2 regions of the Variovorax endophyticus genome follow, and region 2 is predicted to be linked to the other one. Evidence: riboswitches for the same ligand, from Rfam matches in the RefSeq annotation. Region 2 holds a riboswitch; the other holds the start of a gene.
What was found. Region 2 has a riboswitch for S-adenosylhomocysteine ahead of ahcY (adenosylhomocysteinase). Riboswitches for the same ligand answer to the same signal wherever they lie in the genome.
Positions count from the first base shown of each region.

Region 1 (7,695 bases), on a different contig from region 2:
CGGCCTCGAGGTGGGCGATGGCCATGCTGACGGCCGACGGCACGCGGCGCAGGGCGCGGGCGGCGGCCGAGAAGGAGCCGTGGTCGATCACGGCCAGGAAGACCTCGACGCTGTCGCTGGAGAAGCTCATGGCTGTTCTCGGATCGATCTATCAATAAAACTGAAATAAGTTGACTTTTTATATCAGCAGGAGACACATAAAGTCCAGGGATCGCAGTCACACAACAAGCCGAGAGAGAGTCCGTCATGCAGGGAATCCAGCGCCGCATCGTTTACATCACCCTCTACGAAGGGATCGCCATCGTGGCCGCCAGCGCGGGGCTGGCGCTGATGACGGGCGCCGGCCTCGGCCATTCGGGCGTGCTGGCCGTGGCGGCCTCGGTCATCGCGGTGATCTGGAACCTGATCTTCAACAGCCTGTTCGAGCGCTGGGAGGCGCGCCAGGCGGTGCGCGGGCGCAGCCTCAAGCGCCGCATCGCCCATGCCATCGGCTTCGAGGGCGGCCTGATCGGCCTGCTGGTGCCGATGTTCGCCTGGGGCCTGGGCATCTCGCTGTGGCAGGCGCTGGTGATGGACCTGGGGCTGGTGATCTTCTTCCTGGTCTATACCTTCGTCTTCAACTGGGCCTTCGACCGCGTCTTCGGGCTGCCGGCCTCGGCGGCGCCGGTCGCGCAGGCGGCCTGAACCCGCCGCGATAGACCCGCGCGCCGGCCGCGCCACCGGCAGCCGGTAAAATCGCCACCCCTTCCAAGGAGCGTTGCAGCGGCACCCGCCGTCAGGCTTGGAAGGCGCCTTCTCGCAGAACCTGCCCGGAAGGCCCGGTTGCAACGACGCTCACCTGACGTGTCTTCCCCTGCCCAGGTGAGCCCCATGAGCGATGTTCCCGCGCCTTCCGTTCCTCCCATGAAGCTGTCCGGCCTCGAGCCGGTGGCCATCGGCGAGGGATCCCTGTTCGTCAACATCGGCGAGCGCACCAACGTCACCGGCTCCAAGGCCTTCGCGCGCATGATCCTCAACGGCCAGTTCGAGGATGCGCTGGCCGTCGCGCGCCAGCAGGTCGAGAACGGCGCGCAGGTGATCGACATCAACATGGACGAGGCCATGCTCGACAGCAAGGCCGCGATGGTGCGCTTCCTCAACCTGATCGCCAGCGAGCCCGACATCGCGCGCGTGCCGGTGATGGTCGACAGCTCGAAGTGGGAAGTGATCGAGGCCGGCCTGCGCTGCATCCAGGGCAAGGGCATCGTCAACTCGATCTCCATGAAGGAGGGCGTGGACAAGTTCAAGCACGAGGCCCGCCTCGTGAAGCGCTACGGCGCGGCCGCCGTGGTGATGGCCTTCGACGAGAAGGGCCAGGCCGACACCTTCGCGCGCAAGATCGAGATCTGCGAGCGCGCCTACCGCATTCTGGTCGACGAGGTGGGCTTCCCGCCCGAGGACATCATCTTCGACCCGAACATCTTCGCGATCGCCACCGGCATCGAGGAGCACGACAACTACGCGGTCGACTTCATCAACGCGGTGCGCTGGATCAAGCAGAACCTGCCGGGCGCCAAGGTTTCGGGCGGGGTGTCGAACGTGAGCTTCAGCTTTCGCGGCAACGACCCGGTGCGCGAGGCGATCCACACCGTGTTCCTGTACCACGCGATCCAGGCCGGCATGGACATGGGCATCGTCAACGCCGGCATGGTCGGCGTCTACGACGACCTCGAGCCCGAGCTGCGCGAGCGCGTGGAGGACGTGGTGCTCAACCGCCGGCCCGATGCCGGCGAGCGCCTCGTCGAGGTGGCCGAGAGCGCCAAGAGCGGCGCCAAGGACGACAGCAAGAAGCTCGAGTGGCGCGGCACGCCCGAGCAGCCGGTGCACGTCAACCAGCGGCTGTCGCACGCCATGGTGCACGGCATCACCGACTTCATCGTGGAGGACACCGAGGAGGCCTACCGGCAGATCCTCGCCAAGGGCGGCCGTCCGCTGCATGTGATCGAGGGGCCGCTGATGGACGGCATGAACATCGTGGGTGACCTGTTCGGCCAGGGCAAGATGTTCCTGCCGCAGGTGGTGAAGTCGGCGCGCGTGATGAAGTCGGCCGTGGCCCACCTCATCCCCTACATCGAGGAAGAGAAGCGCCAGGACGAGGCCGCGGGCCGCGACGTGCGCACCAAGGGCAAGATCATCATCGCCACCGTGAAGGGCGATGTGCACGACATCGGCAAGAACATCGTCACCGTCGTGCTCCAGTGCAACAACTTCGAAGTGGTGAACATGGGCGTGATGGTCCCGTGCCACGAGATCCTCGCCAAGGCGAAGGTCGAGGGCGCGGACATCGTGGGCCTGTCGGGCCTGATCACGCCGAGCCTCGAGGAGATGCAGTACGTGGCCGGCGAGATGCAGAAGGACGACCACTTCCGCATCAGGAAGATCCCGCTGCTGATCGGCGGCGCCACCACCAGCCGCGTGCACACGGCCGTGAAGATCGCGCCGCACTACGAAGGCCCGGTGGTCTACGTGCCCGATGCCTCGCGCAGCGTGAGCGTGGCGCAGTCGCTGCTGAGCGACCAGGCCGCGGCCTACATCGGCGAGATCAACGCCGACTACGAGAAGGTGCGCGCGCAGCACGCCAACAAGAAGCAGGTGCCGCTGTGGCCGCTGGCCAGGGCGCGCGCCAACAAGACGCCCATCGACTGGTCGAGCTACGTGCCGCCCGTGCCCAAGTTCATCGGCCGGCGCGTGTTCCGCAACTTCGACCTGACCGAGCTCGCGAAGTACATCGACTGGGGCCCGTTCTTCCAGACCTGGGACCTCGCGGGCCCGTTCCCGGCCATCCTCAAGGACGAGATCGTCGGCACCGAGGCCGTGCGCGTCTACGGCGACGGCCAGCGCATGCTCAAGCGCCTGATCGAGGGCCGCTGGCTCAGCGCGAGCGGCGTGGTCGGCTTCTGGCCGGCCAACACCGAGAACGACGACGACATCGTGCTTTACACCGACGAGTCGCGCAGCGAGGCCGCGCTCACCTGGTACGGCCTGCGCCAGCAGACCGAGAAGCAGGAGATCGAGGGCACGATGCGCCCGAGCCGCTGCCTGGCCGACTTCGTCGCGCCGCGCGAGAGCGGCCTGAAGGACTACGTGGGCATGTTCGCCGTGACCGCGGGCCTGGGCGTGGAGAAGAAGGAGAAATACTTCGTCGACGACCTCGACGACTACTCCGCGATCATGCTCAAGGCGCTGGCCGACCGGCTGGCCGAGGCCTTCGCCGAGGCCATGCACCACCGCGTGCGCACCGACCTCTGGGGCTACGCGGCCGACGAGGCGCTGAGCAACGAGCAGATGATCGCCGAGCAGTACCGCGGCATCCGCCCCGCGCCCGGCTATCCGGCCTGCCCCGACCACAGCGTGAAGAAGCCGATGTTCGACCTCCTGAACTGCACGGACATTGGCATGAGCCTGACCGAAAGCCTCGCTATGATGCCGGCCGCCAGCGTGTCGGGGTTCTACCTCGGGCACCCCGACAGCACGTATTTCAACGTAGGCAAAATCGGCCATGACCAGCTGCAGGACCAGGCGGTGCGCCGCAAGGCGAGCGAGTCCAAACTGGAGCGGCTGCTGGCGCCCAACCTCTGACGGCGCGCGGCGGGCCCTTTCGTTCCCCCGCGCCGCCGCCATCCACGCCGCCCGCCCCGCGGGCCGGTGAACCGATCCAGGCTTTCGGGGGATTCCCATTCAGACACTGCTCTTCATCCTCGCGCACCACGCGGCGCTGGCCCTCTTCGTGGCCGGCGCCTGGGGCTTCGGTGCCACCGTGCTGGCGCGCTTCGGGGCGCCCGCGCGGCGCGACGCCTGGCTCGAGGGCGCGATCGCGACCACGCTCGGCGTCGGCCTGTTCATCGTCGCCTTCCAGGCGCTGGCGATTGCCGGCGCGCTGCGCCAGGGTGCGGTGCTCGCGCTGCTGGGCGCGGGCATCGTGCTGGCGCTGCTGCGGCTGCCCGGCTGGCGCCGCGAGCTGAAGGCGCGCGCCGCGCTCGCGCCCGCGCAGCCGGCAGCCACCCTCGGCGAGAAATGCGCGTTCGCCGCGCTGCTGCTCGTGGGCCTGCCCACGCTGTTCTCGCCGCTGGCCCCGCCGGTGGCCTTCGACGAGGTGATGTACCACCTGCCCTATGCGCGCCAGGTCGCGCAAAGCGGCACGCTGGGCGTCTACGAGTGGCTGCGCTACCCCTGGTTCCCCTACAACTACGACCTGCTCTACGCCGCCGCGCTGACGGTCTACGACGACGTCTTCACCCACTTTATCCACGGCCTCGCGGGCTGGCTGTCGGTGCTGATGATCCATCGCCTCGGCCGGCTGCATGCCAACCGCTACATCGCCTGCCTGGGCGCCGGCATCTGGCTCGCGCTGGGCGACTATCCGAACTCGTACATCGACATGGGCGTGGCGCTGTTCGTGCTCGCGGCCTTCGTCGCGCTGTGGTGGTGGGACGAGGGCCACGTGCTCGAACCGGCGCCCGGCGCAGCGCGCCACGGGCGCGCGCGCTGGCTGCTGCTGGCCGCCTTCTTCCTCGGCGTGGCCGCGGGCTCCAAGTACCAGGCGCTGATCTTCCTGCCGCTGGTGGCGGTGTTCGTGGCGCGCCGCGAGCGCCGGCCGCTGCCGTGGCTCGCGGCCCTCGGGCTGTTCCTGGTGCCGTGCATCTACTGGTATGCGCGCAACTACCTGCAGACCGGCGATCCCTTCAATCCGATCGGCGCGCGTGTGTTCGGCTTCACCAACTGGAACATGGCCGACTACACGCAGCAGCTGGCCGACGTGCGCGACCACGCCAACATGCCCAACGGCCTGTTCTGGCCGCTGCTGCTGGTGCCGTTCAGCCCGCTGTGGCGCCCGGGCCCGGTGCGCGCGGCCTTCGTGTTCTGCCTCTACTCGCTCGCGATCTGGGTCGCGACCTCGCGCTATCCGCGCTACATGATGGCCTCGTTCCCGCTGCTCGCACTGATGGCCGCCGTGGGCTGGCACACGCTGCTGGGCTGGGCCGGCACCTTCGTGCGGCGCCGGCTGCCGGCGCTCGCGCGCGGCCGCACGCCGGGCGTCTTCGGCGGGCTGCTGATGGTGGTGCTCGCGGGCTTCGCGCTCGCGCATTCGGTGCGCGACGTGCGCATGATCTCGCCCACGCCCGCCTCGCGCGAGGCCTTCCTCGCTCAGCGCGTGCCGGGCTACGAGGTGCTGAGCCACCTGCGCGCCAACCCCGTGGGCCGGCTCTACCAGGTCGGCCTCAACGACTCGATCTACTTCGCGCCCAACCCGGTGTGGGGCGACATCTTCGGGCCCTTCCGCTATTCGGACTACCTGTACCTGCCGGCCGACCAGCTCGCGCGCAAGCTGGCCTCGCAGCAGTTCGGCTCGATCGTGATCCAGACCGCGCTCGCGCCCTATGTGCACACCAAGCCCGACTTCGACAAGTACTTCAGCCTGATCGTCGAGAAGGATGGTGTGAAGGCCTACCGCATACTCGCGCCCACGCCATGACGACCGCCGACCGCCTCGCTTCCTCCACGGCCGCCGCCGCGCTCTCGCCGCTGCCGCCGGCGCTGCGCATCGCCGCCATCATCCCCTGCTACAACGAGGCGCTGGCCATCCCCAAGGTGGTGGCCGACTTCCGCGCCGACCTGCCCGAGGCGCAGATCCACATCTTCGACAACAACTCCACCGACGGCACGGCCGAGGTCGCGCGCGCCCATGGCGCGCAGGTGGTGCATGTGCCGCTGCGCGGCAAGGGCAACGTGGTGCGGCGCATGTTCGCCGACGTCGAGGCCGACATCTACGTCATGGTCGACGGCGACGCCACCTACGACCTCTCGACGGTGCGCGAGATGATCCGCATGCTGGTCGAGCAGAAGCTCGACATGGTGGTGGGCGCGCGCGTCGACGACCAGAGCGATGCCCAGACCTACCGCCGCGGCCATCGCCTGGGCAACCAGATGCTGACCGGCGCGGTCGCGGGCCTGTTCGGCGGCAGCTTCACCGACATGCTGTCGGGCTTTCGCGTGTTCTCGCGCCGCTACGTGAAGTCCTTCCCCGCGCTGGCCAAGGGCTTCGAGATCGAGACCGAACTCACCGTGCACGCACTCGAACTGCGCATGCCCTATGCCGAGGTGCCCTCGGTCTACCGCTCGCGGCCCGAGGGCTCGGTGAGCAAGCTGTCGACCTACCGCGACGGCTGGCGCATCCTCGGCACCATCTCCAAGCTGTTCGTGAGCGAACGGCCGCTGATGTTCTTCGCGATCCTCGCGGGCCTGCTCGCCCTGGCCTCGGTGGGGCTCGCGATCCCGCTCGCGATGACCTTCTGGGAGACCGGCCTGGTGCCGCGCCTGCCCACGGCCGTGCTGGCCACCGGCCTGATGCTCAGCGCGATGCTCGCGCTGGTCTGCGGCGCCGTGCTGCACACCGTGACCATCGGCCGGCAGGAGGCCAAGCGGCTGCGCTACCTCGCCATGCCCGCGGCCGGCTCGGAGTCGTGGCAAGACGGCGCCTGCGGCTGAGGCGATGAGGCAGGCCGGGCGCCAGTTCCTGCTGTTCGCCGTGGCCGGCGTCGTGGGCTTCGGCGTCGACGTGGCGGTGCTGTACCTCGCCGCGCCGCTCCTGGGCTGGTACGGCGCGCGCGTGCTGTCCTTCCTCGCGGCGGCCACCACCACCTGGGCGATGAACCGCAGCCTCGCCTTCGGCGACCGCCATTCGGACACCGCGCTGTGGCGCGAATACCTGGGCTATCTCGCGACCATGCTCGGCGGCGCCGTCGTGAACTACGGCGCCTACGTGCTGGTGCTGCATTCGGCGAGCGGCCGCTGGGCGCCGATGCTCGGCGTGGCCGCGGGCAGCGGCGCGGGCATGGGGGTGAACTTCCTCGCCGCGCGCTACCTGATCTTCAAGGCGCGGCGCGAGCCTTGAAGATCGGCGCGCCTCAGTGCGCGCCCGACACCACCACCGGAATCTCGGTCGCCGGCGGCGTGTTGCGGCTGCGGCCGCAGCGCACGATGCCGTCGATCATCACCATGCCCACGCCCGGGATGTCGCCGAGCTGCACGCTCTCGAGCAGGCCCGACGCGGGCGAATGCTGGGCGCGGTCCATGAACACGAAATCGGCGTCGCGGCCGACCTCGATCAGGCCGCAGTTGAGCTTGCGGATCTTCGCGGTGTTGCCGGTCGCGAAGCAGAACACCAGCTCGGCCGGGATGTTCGCGATCGACGACAGCATCGCGACCATGCGCAGGATGCCCAGCGGCTGCACGCCCGAGCCCGCGGGACCGTCGGTGCCGAGGATCACGCGGTGCGGGCACTTGAGCTCGAGCGCGGCCCTGGCGGCGGCGATCGCCACTTTCTCGTTGCCGTTGTGCACGATCTCGATCGCGCGCGAGCTCTTCTCGCAGAGCTCGCACACATGGGCCTCGGGCAGCGAGGTGTGGCCGCCGTTGATGTGGCCGATGACGTCGGCGTCGGCCTCGAGCACCACGTCCTTGTCGATCAGGCCCGAGCCCGGAATCGAGGGGCCGCCCGTGTGGATCGTGCTCTGGATGCCGTACTTGCGCGCCCAGGCCACCATCTCCTTGGCCTCGTAGCCGGCCTTCACCGAGCCCAGGCCGACCTCGCCGAGCAGGCCGACGCCGGCCTCGGCGAGTTCCTTGAAGTCGCTCTCGACCATGCCCTTCTCGATC
Region 1 is NZ_JAHUTH010000015.1:116,488-124,182, reverse strand. It holds gene KV106_RS20565 (LysR family transcriptional regulator) at 1-130, opposite strand, end outside; gene KV106_RS20560 (PACE efflux transporter) at 247-684, shown strand; S-adenosyl-L-homocysteine riboswitch at 744-843, shown strand; gene metH (methionine synthase) at 904-3,618, shown strand; gene KV106_RS20550 (ArnT family glycosyltransferase) at 3,767-5,512, shown strand; gene KV106_RS20545 (glycosyltransferase family 2 protein) at 5,509-6,525, shown strand; gene KV106_RS20540 (GtrA family protein) at 6,530-6,931, shown strand; gene KV106_RS20535 (amidohydrolase family protein) at 6,945-7,695, opposite strand, start outside.
Region 1: linked by a shared signal. The riboswitch ahead of metH (methionine synthase) and the one ahead of ahcY (adenosylhomocysteinase) in region 2 are both predicted to bind S-adenosylhomocysteine.

Region 2 (7,695 bases):
AGCGGGCCGTGCCGGAAAGGGCGTGGCGCTCAGCGCGCCGCCACGTACATCGTGATCTCGAAGCCGAAGCGGAAGTCGGTGGCTTGAGGGGTGGTCCAGGTCATGAAGTCTCCTTGAGGAATTCCATTCGCAGGCGAAGGCCGATGGGCGCCTTCGGAAGCGGCGAAAGCGCGCTCCGCGGACAGCATACCCAGTTTGAGGGGGGCGCGCAGCGTGGTTGCAGTACCCGTCGCGGCGTGGGCGCGGTCCGACGGCGTAGCATCGCCTGCATGCTGGAGGCACTTGGTTCTACATGCGATGGCGCGGGGCGACTCGACGTGGGCGAGGGCCATCGGCTGCACTGGGAGAGCACCGGTGCAGCCGCCGGACGCGCCGCGCTCGTGCTGCATGGCGGGCCCGGTTCGGGCGGCTCGCCGGCGCTCGCGCGCGGCTTCGATCCACAGCGCTATCGCGTGGTCGCCTTCGACCAGCGCGGCGCGGGACGCAGCACGCCGCGCGGCGAGACGCGCCACAACCGCACCGAGCTGCTGATCGCCGACATCGAGGCACTGCGGCACCACCTGGGCATCGCGCGCTGGCTGGTGGTCGGCGGTTCGTGGGGCGCGACGCTGGCGCTGGCCTATGCGGCGCGCCATCCCGAAGCGGTCGACGGGCTGCTGCTGCGCGGACTGTTCGTGCCGAGCGCATCGGAGTTGCATTGGAGCTTCGAGGGCGCGCGCGCGACCCATGCCGAAGCAGGGTCGCGGCTGGCCGGCGCGGTCTCGCTGGCCGGGGGCGCGCCGTTGCTGCCCGCGTTGTGTCGCGTGTTCGCGGGCGACGACCTCGCAACGCAATCGCGCGCGACGCTCGCCTGGCTGGCCTGGGAGCATGCGCAGGGCGGCCAGTCCGGCGCCGCGCCCGAGCCGCAAGGCGATGCGCTGCAACGCGCGATCGATCGCTACAAGGTGATGGCGCACTACCTCGCACACCGCTGCTGGCTCGCGGACGGCGACGCGGTGAGGTGGGGCGCGCTCGACGCGCTGCGCGACCACCCGGTGCTGTTCCTGCACGGTGAACTCGACCGGACCTGTCGCCCGGCCGCCGCTCGAGCCGTACAGCGCCTGCTGCCCGCGAGCCGCTTCGAAACCGTGCCCGGCGCGGGCCACGATCCCTTCCATCCCGCGATGGCGCAGCGCATGGCGCGCGCGCTCGATGCCTTCGCGGCACGAGGCCGCTTCGACCCACCCGTTCAGAACGCCTCGGTCACCCCGTAGGCCCGCATCTGCGCCTCGACCTGCGCGACGTCCTGGCACAGCACGACGAGATCGTGCGCGCGGCCCTCGCGGTCCTTCACGTGCTTGCTCAGCAGCGCCTCGGGCCGGAAGCCCAGCGCCTGGAACACCGCGATCGCGCCGCGCTGGTCCACGGTCATCTGCGCCACCACCTTCTCGTGGCCCTGTTCCATCGCGAGCGCGCAGCCCTCCTGCGCGAGCTGCTGGCCCAGGCCGCTGCCGCGCAGGGCAGGCTCGACCAGCACGCGCAGCTCGGCCACATGGCGCGACCACGAATGCGGATCGCGGATCACCGCCGCGCAGCCCAGCACCTTGTCGTCGCGAACCGCGAGCACGCTGTCGATGTCGCCGCGCGCGATGGCGCGCACCCAGGCGTCCATCACCTTGGGCTGCGTGATGTCGCGCGGCAGGAACAGCAGATCGTGCGCGGGCAGCGCCTGCGCGAAGGCCAGCACCGCGCCGGCATCGGCGGCGTCCATGCGGCGCAGCGCGATCTCGCCGTCGGCATGCGGCAGCGTGCGCGGATAGAGCCGGGTCGAACCCGGGTTCGTCGAGGTGTCTGCGGCATTCGTCATGTGGATCGCACTCCCAGCCATTCGTCGAGCTTCGGCCACAGCCGGCGCACCGCGTTCGGTCCCGCGGCCAGGCTCACATGGCCGCCCTTGAGCACCACTTCCTCCTTGTCCGCCGATCCGATGCCCGCGATCAGCGGCGCGCCCGCCTCATAGGGAACGATGTGGTCGTGCTGCGCGAGCGCATGCAGCACCGGCACCTCGATGTCGGCGAGGCGCACCGGCCGCCCGCCGATCGAGAGCTCGCCTTTCAGCAGCTTGTTGCCCCACATCAGCTCCTTCACGGTCTGGCGGAAGTACTCTCCCGCCAGCGGCAGCATCTCGGCGCCCCAGCGGTCGAACATGCGGTAGGACTTGACGAACTCGTCGTTCGCCATGTTGTCCCACAGCTGCACCAGGCCCGCGCCGCGGCCCGCGGGGCGCAGCATGTCGAAGGAGGCGAACAGCATCTCGGGCGGCACGTTTCCCACGCTGTCGACCAGCCGGTCGACGTCGAAGTAGCGCTGGTCGGACCAGGCATGGAACATCGTCATGCGGCTGAAGTCGATCGGCGTGGTGAACAGCGCGAGGTTCTTCAGCGGCCCGCCGGGATGCAGCGCGGCATAGAGCGTGGAGAGTACGCCGCCCATGCAGTAGCCGACGATGCTCACGTCCTCCTCGCCCGAGCGTTGCTGCACGCGGCGGATCGAGTCGGGAATGAAGTCGAGCACGTAGTCCTCGATGCGCAGCCGCTTCTCCTGCGGCCGCGGCGCATTCCAGTCCATCATGTAGACGTCGTAGCCCTGCTTGAGCAGGTGCTCGACCATGCTCTGGCCCGGCGCGAGGTCGAGGATGTAGCCCTTGTTGGTGGTGGCCATCACGATCAGCACCGGCACGCGGTAGATCTCGTCGACCATCGGCCGGTAGTGGTAGAGGCTCAGCGTGCCGCGGCGGTGGATCTCGTCCTTGGGCGTGAGCCCGACCGCGGGCGTGGCGCTGGTCAGGAACTCCAGGCCCTTGATGTTGCGCTGGATGGTGCGCTCGATCTCGGCGCGCAGGTCGGGCAGCACCGGCAGCTCGGCGGCGGGCGTGCTCATGGCCGCGGGCGGCGGGTGCGGGCCGGGGCCTTCTTCGCGGGTGCTGGCGGCGCGGCCGCCATCGAGGGTGGCTGTTTCGTGCGCCGCGGTGCCGCGGGCCGCGGTTGCGGCGCCGTACCGCCCTCCTCGAGCTGTCGCGCGATCCGCGCCAGATGGTCGTCGATGTGCTGCAGCTGCTCGGACAGCGCCTGCAGGTCGGCGCGCGTGGGCAGGTTCAGCATCGTGAGCAGCCGCGCCATCAGGTCGGCCAGCGCCTTCTGCGCGCCCAGCGAGGCATTCATGCCGCCGTGCATGCCCTGCCGGAACGGATCGGAGGCCATGGCCTCGTTGGCGAACGCATTGGTGCTCTTTTCCCATTGCGCGCTGAGCTCGCGCCAGATCGCCATGGGGTCGAGGGGAGAGGAGGACTGGGTCATGGCCGCACACCGGGTTCGTCGTCGGGAGGCCGCGCCGTGCGCCGGCGCGGCGCCTGGGCCGCGCGCTATTTGCGCTGCAGCATCTTCGTGACCTCGTCGACGTTCGACTGGATGCGCTGGCGCACCACCTCGAAGGCATCGGCCTGCGACTTGGCCGCGAGATTGGCGAGTTCCTTGATGTCGTCGACCGCGCGCTGGAACGACTGGCGGCCGAGCGCGTCGAGCTTGGCGAGGCTTTCCTTCGGGTCCTTGCCGGGGATGTCCTTGGCGGCGGCCTGCCAGTCGGTGATCGCGCTCTTGATCATCTCGGTCTGGCGCTGCACCACGGTCTGCAGGCCCTGGAACGACTTTTCGTTGGCCTGCATCAGCGCCTGCAGGTCCTTGCGGCCGCTGTCGAGCAGCTTGCTCGCGCCGTCGGTCATGTTGAGGTTCTGCAGCCGCTCGGCCATGCCCTTGAGCGGGTTGAGCATGTCGGCCGCGCTCGGGGCCGCCTTTTTCGCGGCGCTTCCGCTGCTGCTGGCAGTGGTCTTCTTGGCGGCGGCTTTCTTGGCAGTGGCCATGGTGCGGAATCTCCTGAGGACGTTGGACAAGATGGTGGCGGGACCGGCCGCGCACGCGCGCGGTCCGCCGCCACGATACGCCGCGGCGACCCTGCCGCGGCGGTCGCGGCCGCGGATTTGCCTGGGGGATTTCCCGAAGGGATGGTGTGCGCCGCGGCGCCGGCGATCGATGCGGTGTCGCCGGGTAGCGGCAACGGCTTACATCGGCGGCGTGAAGCCGTCGCGCCCGGCCACCACGCGCAGCGCGGTCGGCGTGCCGTTGCGCTCCTGCGCATTGACCAGCACCTTGGCGCCCGGCACCAGCAGCGCCTCGGTGCCGGGGCGGAAGGTCACGACCGGCACGTCGCGCGGCACGATCACGGTCTTCTCGCCGCCCTTGTAGGTCAGGCGCAGCTGCTGTCCGCCGCGCACCGAGCGCGGCGCGGCCGCGAGGTCGGCCACGGTCGCGTTGGTCATGGTGCTCCGCGGCTGCAGGTCCCACGGATAGTGGCCCTCGCCGCTGCCGCGCGCGGCCTCGGGGAACACCAGCACCTCGAGCGCCTTCTGGGTGCCGTCGGGCTGCGGCATCGCGGCGGTGCCGACGAAGCTGCCCTTCCTGATGTCGGACAGCTTGATGCGGTAGACCTCCGACAGCGGCATGTCCGCGGGCCGCGCAAGGCTCACGACCTCGCCGTCGCGGTCCTTGACGACGAGCTTCTTCGCGTCGGCGTAGACCAGCGTGCCGCGCACCCGCACCACCGGTTGCGTGGCCGAAGCCTGCTGTGCGAGGGACAGGCCCGGCAAGGTGGCGAGGCCGAGCAGGGCTGCCGTGCAGAGCGCACGGCGCGCGGTGGGGGACGGGGGCGCGGACAGGCGGGATGAGGGCATCGGAGGGCTTTCGCTGAAAAGGAAAAGAAGGCAAGCCGCGTTGTACGCCCCGACTCTGAGCCCTGCATGACGCGGGGTGCCGGCGCCTCCGCGCGTTCCGTGATGTGGGAAGCCCCGGCCGTTGGCGCCCGTGTCCGGCACGTCTACAATCCGCCGCTTCCGAGGAGCGTTGCAGCGCCGCCAGGCGTGAGGCTCGGACCCATCGCAACCACGCTCATCCGCTGTTCTCGCGGTGAGTCTTTTCCCCCGATCGCAGTGGCCTCGTTCAAACACAGTTCTGGAGTTCACTTCACATGAGCGCTGTTCTCAAGCCCACCCCTGTTTCGTCCGCCGACCAGGCGATCGCCGACCTTTCGCTCGCCGCCTGGGGCCGCAAGGAAATCCGCATCGCCGAAACCGAGATGCCCGGTCTGATGGCCATCCGCGAGGAATTCGCCAAGAGCCAGCCGCTCAAGGGCGCGCGCATCACCGGCTCGCTGCACATGACGATCCAGACCGCGGTGCTGATCGAGACGCTGCAGGCCCTCGGCGCGCAGGTGCGCTGGGCCTCGTGCAACATCTTCTCGACGCAGGACCACGCGGCCGCCGCGATCGCCGCGTCGGGCACGCCGGTGTTCGCGATCAAGGGCGAGTCGCTCAAGGATTACTGGGACTACACCCACGCCATCTTCGACTTCGGTCCCAAGGACTCGAAGGGCGAAGGCCCGAACATGATCCTCGACGACGGCGGCGATGCCACGCTGCTGATGCACCTGGGCCAGCGCGCCGAGAAGGACCTGGGCGTGATCGCCAACCCGGGCAGCGAGGAGGAGCGCATTCTCTTCGCCGCGATCAAGGCCAAGCTGGCCGTCGATGCCACCTGGTACACGCGCAAGTCGGCCGAGATCATCGGCGTGACTGAGGAAACCACCACCGGCGTGCACCGCCTCAACGAGATGAGCGCCAAGGGCACGCTGCTGTTCCGCGCCATCAACGTCAACGACTCGGTCACCAAGAGCAAGTTCGACAACCTCTACGGTTGCCGCGAATCGCTGGTCGACGGTATCAAGCGCGCGACCGACGTGATGATCGCCGGCAAGGTGGCCTGCGTGGCCGGCTACGGCGACGTGGGCAAGGGCTCGGCCCAGGCGCTGCGCGCGCTGTCGGCGCAGGTGTGGGTCACCGAGATCGACCCGATCAACGCGCTGCAGGCCGCGATGGAAGGCTACAAGGTCGTGACGATGGAGTACGCGGCCGACAAGGCCGACATCTTCGTGACGACCACCGGCAACAAGGACGTGATCCGCCACGAGCACATGGCCGCCATGAAGGACCAGGCCATCGTCTGCAACATCGGCCACTTCGACAACGAGATCGACGTCGCGTCGATCGAGAAGTACGAATGGGAAGAGATCAAGCCGCAGGTCGACCACGTCACCTTCCCCGACGGCAAGAAGATCATCCTGCTGGCCAAGGGCCGCCTGGTGAACCTGGGCTGCGGCACGGGTCACCCGAGCTTCGTGATGTCCTCGTCGTTCGCGAACCAGACCATCGCGCAGATCGAGCTGTTCACCAAGCCCGACGCCTACCAGGCCGGCAAGGTCTACGTGCTGCCCAAGCACCTCGACGAGAAGGTCGCGCGCCTGCACCTGAAGAAGGTCGGCGCCATGCTCACCGAGCTGACCGACGCCCAGGCCGCCTACATCGGCGTGAGCAAGAACGGCCCCTACAAGCCGGACACCTACCGCTACTGATCGCCGCGCATGCGAGCCGACCAGTTGCTGGTGGAACGCGGCCTCGCCGCCTCGCGCTCGCAGGCCGTGCGGCTCATTGCCGGCGGCATGCGCTGGCGCGATGCGGGCTCGACCGATGCGTGGCGTTCGGTCGCGAAGAACCGCGACGAGGTGCCCGAGTCGGCCGAGCTCGAGCTCGACGACGCGGCCGAGGCGCGCTATGTCTCGCGCGGCGGGCTCAAGCTCGAAGGCGCGCTCGAGGCCAGCGGCGTCGATGCCGCCGGCAAGCTGTGCCTCGACGTGGGCCAGTCGACCGGCGGCTTCACCGACTGCCTGCTGCAGCGCGGCGCCGCCCGGGTGGTGGGCGTCGATGTCGGCCACGGGCAGCTGCATGCGAAGCTGCGCGAGGACGCGCGCGTGCTCGCCATCGAAGGCGTCAATGCGCGCGCGCTTTCGGCCGACGACCTGCAGGAAGAGGGCGAGGAGCCCTTTGCCGAGCGCTTCGACCTGATCGTCGGCGACCTGTCCTTCATCTCGCTCACGCTGGTGCTGCCGGCCGTGGTGCAGTTCCTCGCGGACGACGGGCAGCTGCTGATGCTGGTCAAGCCGCAGTTCGAGCTGCAGCCGGGCCAGGTCGGCAAGGGCGGCATCGTGCGCGACGCGGCGATGTACGAGATCGTCGAGAAGCGCCTGCGCGATGCCTGCGCCGCGCTCGAGCTGCGCGTGCTGCGCTGGTTCGACAGCCCGATCGCCGGCGGCGACGGCAACCGCGAGTTTTTCATTCACGCCGTGCGCGCGACGGGCGCGGGCGGTTCCTAAGGAGACGCAGGTGCGCCTTCCGCTGAGTTTCGAATTCTTCCCGACCAAGACGCCCGAAGGCGCGGTCAAGCTGCGCGCGGCACGCCAGCAGCTCTATGCGCGCAAGCCCGAGTTCTGCTCGGTCACCTACGGCGCGGGCGGCTCCACCCACCAGGGCACCTTCGGCGCGGTGCAGGAAATCCTGTCCGAGGGCGTGGACGCGGCCAGCCATTTCTCGTGCATCGGCGCCACGCGCGAGACGGTGCGCGCGCAGCTCGCCGAGCTCAAGGCCATGGGCGTGAAGCGCCTGGTGGCGCTGCGCGGCGACCTGCCCAGCGGCTACGGCGCGGGCGGCGAGTTCCAGTACGCGAGCGACCTCGTGGCCTTCATCCGCGCGGAGACCGGCCGCGACTTCCACATCGA
Region 2 is NZ_JAHUTH010000013.1:130,290-137,984, reverse strand. It holds gene pqqA (pyrroloquinoline quinone precursor peptide PqqA) at 30-104, opposite strand; gene KV106_RS18625 (alpha/beta fold hydrolase) at 270-1,253, shown strand; gene KV106_RS18620 (GNAT family N-acetyltransferase) at 1,229-1,846, opposite strand; gene KV106_RS18615 (alpha/beta fold hydrolase) at 1,843-2,919, opposite strand; gene KV106_RS18610 (hypothetical protein) at 2,916-3,335, opposite strand; gene phaP (TIGR01841 family phasin) at 3,401-3,895, opposite strand; gene KV106_RS18600 (hypothetical protein) at 4,094-4,762, opposite strand; S-adenosyl-L-homocysteine riboswitch at 4,918-4,985, shown strand; gene ahcY (adenosylhomocysteinase) at 5,056-6,495, shown strand; gene KV106_RS18590 (TlyA family RNA methyltransferase) at 6,505-7,293, shown strand; gene metF (methylenetetrahydrofolate reductase [NAD(P)H]) at 7,304-7,695, shown strand, end outside.